Regions from separate parts of the Spongiimicrobium salis genome, predicted to be linked through region 1. Evidence: riboswitches for the same ligand, from Rfam matches in the RefSeq annotation. Region 1 holds a riboswitch; the other holds the start of a gene.

Region 1 (3,417 bases):
TCTCTTTTGAAAAAAATATGCTTTTTGCTTTGACCGAAACCGGATTGGAAAATGTAACCCAAAACGATTGGTGGACGGAACGCCTATATAAAGCTATTCGCAGTAGCGGCATGACCTATGCCATGATTTGGAGAAATGCAACAGCCAATCATTTTCACGCTCCCTACCTAGGACATCCTTCTGAAGAAAACTTTAAAGAATTTGTTGCCAAAGAAACCATTCTTTTACGACAGGATATTCAATAGGATCAAACACTTCTATCCCATTATAGGGTCACGAACCAATTTACGGTCCACCAAAAACGATGACTGGAAGGCCCGTTTAAAAAGGAGTTTATTCGGTAATCCAATCCAAACTCCACTTTATTGCTATCGGTGAATACATACCCCAAAAAAGGTACTAACCTCAACTCTAAATCGTAGACGCTGCTTTGAAAAGCATGTAAATACTCATTATTTATTTTTACATACCATTCCTTGGTGTCCAACTCCTTTCCACTTAAGGGCAGTATTGCAGTAAGGCGATATCTAAAGCGGTATTCAGGAGAAGTTATTTCTGAAAACGTCTGATCTGCAGCAATACGATGCGCCAAACGCAACCCTGAATAGCTATGTACTGTAGTATATTGTTGTATCGTTCTATGAAAAAGTGTTCCTTCCCGAAAACGAATTTGATATCCTGCGGCTAGGTTATGGTGTAATCCCACTTTCTTTGCTGCTATAAAAGCGATATCGGTAAGGAGATACTCAAAATCAAAATCTGTCCCTTCACCAAAATTGCCTTCTTTTAGCAATTGACGGGATTCTATCTTAAGATTGAGCTTCCAATCTTTCTCCAACTTTTTATTTAGATTTAGACTAGGAAGAATTCCAAACTGATAATTGCTTTGCGCATTTCCGGACACCCAGGCACAAAAAAAAAGGATACCTAAGATTCTTTTCATCTTAAAATTCAAGATTATCCGTGTTTTTTAGTACAATGACCGACTTCCGTTCCACAGCTCCATTTTCCGAAAACAAATATTCAATGGTTTCATAAGCGCCTTTAGTTCTTGCTTTTAACACGATTTCATATTTAATGGTGATGATATCATCGGAGACCTCTCCTTTCATAAGACGGAGCATATCTGCCCTATCTCCGGTATATTGCCGTTGAATTTTTTGAAGTTTGGTTTTCTGATGCTTTTCTTTTAAAAAATTAGTGATCTTGGACTGCGTGGATGCTGGAATATCGTTCCATTGTATAAGGTATTCAATATCCTCCAAAACCCCCTCTTTGGTAAATTCTATACTATACCTGTTTCCTTTATGTTTTGTTTTTGCTTCAATCGTAGTTGTCTCAAGGCCCTGTTCCCTATACCATTTTACGGTTTTGGAAAATCTAATATCGGCCACAAACTGCAAAGCACTTGGCGGCACTTTATTTGAAGAAATTCGATATTCTCTCTCATATTTTTTTTGAGCCCAAATGTTACCAAAACTAAGGGTCAATAGTCCCATAAAAAGAATCGTTTTCTTCATTTTTTTGGATTTGAATAGATCAACGTACTCCAATTTTAAATCTAAAATACGGTATTTGATGAAATCAGAAGCTGCTCCCTCTCAAATTCCTGAGCTAAGATCAGGAAAGCTCTAGAGATGTTTCTATCTCACCAACATCGTATTAATTAAGAATTTTTACGGGGTTTTTCTCTACATCAATAGCCACAAAAGTAAAGACACCACTCACTGCTTTTTCGCGATGTTCGGAATACATCTGTTCTATAAAAATCTCTACTCTTACTTTTAAGCTCGTGTTCCCGATATGCACGACCTTTCCAAACAATTCCACGATGGTCCCTGCAGGAATAGGCTTGGAAAAATCTATTCGGTCGCTACTTACCGTGACCATACGTTGGCGGCTAAATCGTGTAGCCGTAATAAAGGCGGCCTCATCCATTAAATGCATCGCCGTACCTCCAAATAAAGTATCGTAATGGTTCGTAGTATTGGGAAACACCGCTTTAAATATTCGTGTTTCGCTCGCTTTGATTCGTTCTTCTGTAGTCATTCTCTTCCTTTTAATGGTCTCGTAAAAGTTTTGGATTTGCGGGAACACCTGAGCGATGCATAAAGCTAGAGAAGAAGGTTTCCACTTTGGAGCAAGCAGGATTTACTCTATGGGAAACTGTCTACTGACCTTTAGCTTCAAATCGCGAAAGCATTGCCTTGACGAAAAGGGCAGGTCTCCTGACTTATAACCGTATGCACACTCCTTCCCATTCTTTATATAAACAGTGGATTTGTACGTGCATACGCAATACGTTACTCACAGTTGCGCGACAGCTTTGGATTTTCACCAAATTCCCTATTAATGCACCTTAAGTGCAACCTTTTTCGTTGGATAAAAACTCCATATCCTTATCCAATGCTAAATTACATAATCCTTAAGGTATCTTGTCTTTTTTTCTGCAATTTTAGTATTCTTCAGCCATCATTTTTAGTCCTGCATGTTTTTGTCGAAAAATTGCAGTGCCAATGCCACAGTCTCATCGTGAATTTGTTTTCGGTCTACCCCTTCCCTATCCACTGTAATGGCCGGTGCCACCTCTTTCCCGAAGGCAGTAGCTTCATTGAGAAAGACATAATGTCCAACATTTTCCCCAAACATGTGCAAGGTGCTGGTCGCAATTAAATTATGGTATTTTAAGGCATTGTTCTCCGGCGGGGTATTCCGGTCGCCTTTGCCGGCTACAATATAGACGGGTGTACTAATGTCTTTCGTTTGTTCCTTGGAATGAAATCCAAAACCAATGGCAGGAGCCATGACAAAAAAAGCTTTGATTCTTTCATCCTTCACAAGATCCTTATACTTAGTATAAGAAGCAACAATGAGGCTATCGGTGTCAAAATCTATTTCTTCATCCATTTCGGGAAACTCCGGAGGCAATTGTCTTTCATTATTTGTTTCAGCATCATCAGATCTGTCCGCACGATCCACATACCCCCCTGCCAACGCTATATGGGTGTAGCCTCCTAAGGAGTGCCCTACTCCCCCAATTCTAGACGCGTCAATTTTACTTCCAATTTCCGCATCTTGGAGTACATTGGTCAAGACAAATTGCACGTCAATGGCCCTTTCCCACCATTTGACAAACTCTCTTGGTATTTTATTAAAAGTGGAATTCCCATAATGGTCTAGGGAAACTACGATATAACCCTTTTTTACCATACGTTCTATAAGCCAAGTGAGCGAAAATCGATTCCCTCCTGTTCCATGTGACACTAGTATGAGTGGAAATTTTTGGTCTGGGATACTCGCATTTGGAATTGTGGCCATAGGCTTAAACAGGGCTTTATTTCCTTCACTGGAAGCCTGCACTTTTAAGGTATCCAGAGTGGGATACCAAATCTCGGTGACCAAAGGTCTGCTTCGGGA
Region 2 (3,417 bases), on a different contig from region 1:
ATCATGCTGTCGCTGTGCAGCAGCTAGAATTTCCTTTTTTAAGGTAATTCCTTCCTTTTGCAATCCCGTACCCGCACCTACGCATTCTTCTAGGGGGATCGCTGTATAGCATTGCATCAGTAGGGAAGCCGCAGAAGTGTTGCCGATACCCATTTCCCCAAAACCTATGGTATTACATCCTTTTTGCTGAATTTCATGTACTAAACCCCCGCCTTTTTTCATAGCAAGGGAACATTGTTCAGCGGTCATAGCGGGCTCATTTGCATAATTTTTTGTGCCGTAGGCGATTTTAGCATCCACAAGACCTACAACTCCTTTAAAATTATGATTTACTCCTGCATCTACGACTGTTAAAGCCACATCATTGCGCTTGCAGAATGAATTGATAGCCGCGCCTCCGTTCAGAAAGTTCAAAACCATCTGAGCGGTAACTTCTTGGGGATAGGGATTTACTTTTCCTTCTTTGGCTATCCCATGATCTCCGGCAAAAACAATGATATGGGGCATTTTTATGCTAGGAGTATCGGTTTGCTGAATCAATCCAATTTGTAAAGCAATAGCCTCTAACTGTCCCAAAGCACCAATAGGCTTTGTTTTATGATCTATTTTATGTTGAATACCTGCCGCCAATTGTTTTGAAAGCGGGGTGCTTTTTAGGTCCATGTTTATTCTTTAAGGGTTAGAGGTATGCCAGATACCATTAAAATGGCTTTAGTGGCATGTTTTGCAATATGTTGGTTCATCCAACCTTGTAATTCGGTGAATTTTCTGCCTATTTCGGTAGCAGCATGTACGCCCATCCCAATTTCATTGGAGATGATAATAATGTTAGCCTTTATAGAGAGCAGTTGATCAAATTCATAGGTGGCCAAAGCCAGGGCTTTTTCAACATCATTTTTGGTGTCTACAAAGAAATTGGTGAGCCATAGGGTGACACAGTCAATAACCACGGTATCGTTCTCTTCAATGTTTTTTTGTAGTTCTTTTTCTTCTTCAATGGAAGTCCATCGTGCATCCCGATCGGCAATGTGGCGATCAATACGCTTCCTGTGATCGGCATCCCAAACACGGGAAGTGGCAATATATTTGGGAGTATCGGAAAGCTGCAATGCCAGATTTTGGGCATAACGGCTTTTGCCCGAACGTTCTCCTCCTGTAATATAGTAAATCATATTTTTTATTTGACTCGATAATCGAGATGTCCACCAAATCGCCATAAAGCCTGTTGTTCCCACGCTTAGATCGAAATAGTGTGTATTTTTTATAATCTTTTCACGGGCCCGGCCGAGGGAGATTTCATCTTTGAAATGCGGTTCAATATTAGCCTTTTTTTTCAAAAGAGACCGAAAATTATTAAAATCAAATAAAAGAACTACATTTGCAGCGAATTTTGGTTGCTGTCATTTTTTAGATGATAGTATTAAAAGGGAATCTAGTGATTTGAACCTGTATTTCAGAAAGTCTAGAGCTGTTCCCGCAACTGTAAGTTTGAATCAAATGTATTTTTGATTCCTCATTTTTTTTGAGCTGTTATTTTCTTCATAAAGCCACTGCCATAAGGTGGGAAGGCAAGATAGCAGAAAACAAGCCAGGAGACCTGCCAAATTCAAAAATAGAATAGTAAACTTTCGGGATAAAAGTTTAGTATGAAGACACGCATACTATTTCCCGTTTATCGATTTAAACGAAAATGAACAAAAAATTTTTAGGATTGTGCGCCGCTTCTTTGGTGTACGCAAATGCTTTGGCACAGGAAAAACAAACCGATTCCATTATTGTTACCGAATTGGATGAGGTTGTGGTGAGTGATTCCCGCTTTCAATTGAAAAGGGAAAATTCAGGAAAGACCGTAATCAAAATCACGGCAAAAGAATTGGCACAAAGCCAAGGAAAGACGGTGGTTGACATCATTAACAGAAAAAGTGGAATAGAAGTCAATGGAAGCCGTGGCCGTAATGGGGTGACCTTAGGGGTTTTTGCCCGTGGGGGTCGTGGCCGTCAAACCTTGATCATCATTGACGGTGTTCAGGTCTCAGATCCCGCTTCTTTTTCTTCGGAATATGACCTTCGCTTGTTGCCCGTTTCTACCATTGAATCCATTGAAATTATAAAGGGAGCTGCCAGTACTTTGTATGGAACTAACGCAGCCACGGCAGTAATCAATATTACTACCAAGAAAGCTTCCAAGAAAAAAATTGCGGCTACCTTCCAATCTAGTATTGGCACGAATCAAACTGCTGAGGATCAGAACTACAATTTATCTGATTTTTCCAATAGTGCACAAATCAATGGAACACTAGGGAAATTTACCTATGCCACAAGCTTCTCCAATACCTATACGGATGGTATTTCGGCCGTGTTAACTGCAGATAACCAGGAGGATAGTTACTCCAGAATTAATACGGATGTACGTTTAGGGTATCAATTCACAAAGAATTTTAATGTACAGATTTTTGGAAACCACAGTAAAGTAGATGCTGAGTTCGACGAATCTTTTGGGTTTTTAGATGCCGATAACCTTACGCGCATTGAACAATTGAGAACGGGGCTTTCATCAGAATATACTTATGAAAATGGTTCTTTACACCTGAATACGGGATATTCTACCTATGATACAGAATTTATTTCACAGTTCCCAAGTACTTCAGAATCCAAGAACTTGGTAGTAGATCTATATAACAAATACAACTTTGACAACACCTTCTATTTGATTGCTGGTGTGAACTATATTGACAATCAAATTGAATTGACGGAAACCGAAGATTTTAATATTATTGATCCCTATGCCAATGTGGTTTATGTTTCCCCTTTTGGTCTAAATATCAATGCTGGGGCGCGACTCAACAATCACTCCGAATATGGAAGTAATTTTATCTTTAATGTAAACCCTTCCTTTACCTTTAAAACAGAAGAAGGGTATTTTAAGGTATTGACCTCCTATGCCACTTCCTATATCACACCTTCTTTGAACCAGTTATTCGGGAATTTTGGACCTAATCCAGATTTAGAGCCGGAAGACGACCGGACCATAGAAGGAGGATTGGAATATAAGAATTCCAATAAGCTTCGCGCAAGTGCTTTGTACTTCAATAGGAAAGAAGAAAATTTCGTCTTCTTTGACAATACCGCTTTCGGGTTTTTAAATGCAGAGGATACTATAGATGCACAAGGTGTTGAGGTTGAGGTGGATTGGAATCCGGCAGACGAACTTCAGTTCAGCGCCAATTATACCTTCACAGAACGTAAAGGCGACAATGCAATTCGTATTCCAAAACATAAGATCAATGCAACATTGGCCTACGATTTTTCCAATAGAACCAATGCTTCTTTGGCCTATACCTATACCGGGGATCGTTCGGATACCGATTTCAGCGCGTTTCCTTCTGTAGATGTTCCTTTAGACGCCTTTTCAGTGGT

What was found. A riboswitch is a leader RNA that binds a small molecule or an ion and turns the genes downstream of it on or off. The one in region 1 is predicted to bind cobalamin.
Region 2: it holds a riboswitch for cobalamin, as region 1 does, so the genes downstream of both, ACEXOE_RS19990 (TonB-dependent receptor plug domain-containing protein) here and ACEXOE_RS02015 (acyl-CoA thioesterase) in region 1, are expected to answer to the same signal.

Annotation. Positions count from the first base shown of each region.
Region 1 is NZ_JBHEQA010000001.1:428,443-431,859, forward strand. Features, by position in the region: gene ACEXOE_RS02000 (glycoside hydrolase family 26 protein) at 1-245, shown strand, start outside; gene ACEXOE_RS02005 (DUF2490 domain-containing protein) at 266-943, opposite strand; gene ACEXOE_RS02010 (hypothetical protein) at 945-1,520, opposite strand; gene ACEXOE_RS02015 (acyl-CoA thioesterase) at 1,663-2,049, opposite strand; cobalamin riboswitch at 2,202-2,389, opposite strand; gene ACEXOE_RS02020 (alpha/beta hydrolase family protein) at 2,479-3,417, opposite strand, start outside.
Region 2 is NZ_JBHEQA010000005.1:266,085-269,501, forward strand. Features, by position in the region: gene cobT (nicotinate-nucleotide--dimethylbenzimidazole phosphoribosyltransferase) at 1-663, opposite strand, end outside; gene ACEXOE_RS19985 (bifunctional adenosylcobinamide kinase/adenosylcobinamide-phosphate guanylyltransferase) at 666-1,172, opposite strand; cobalamin riboswitch at 1,375-1,619, shown strand; gene ACEXOE_RS19990 (TonB-dependent receptor plug domain-containing protein) at 1,691-3,417, shown strand, end outside.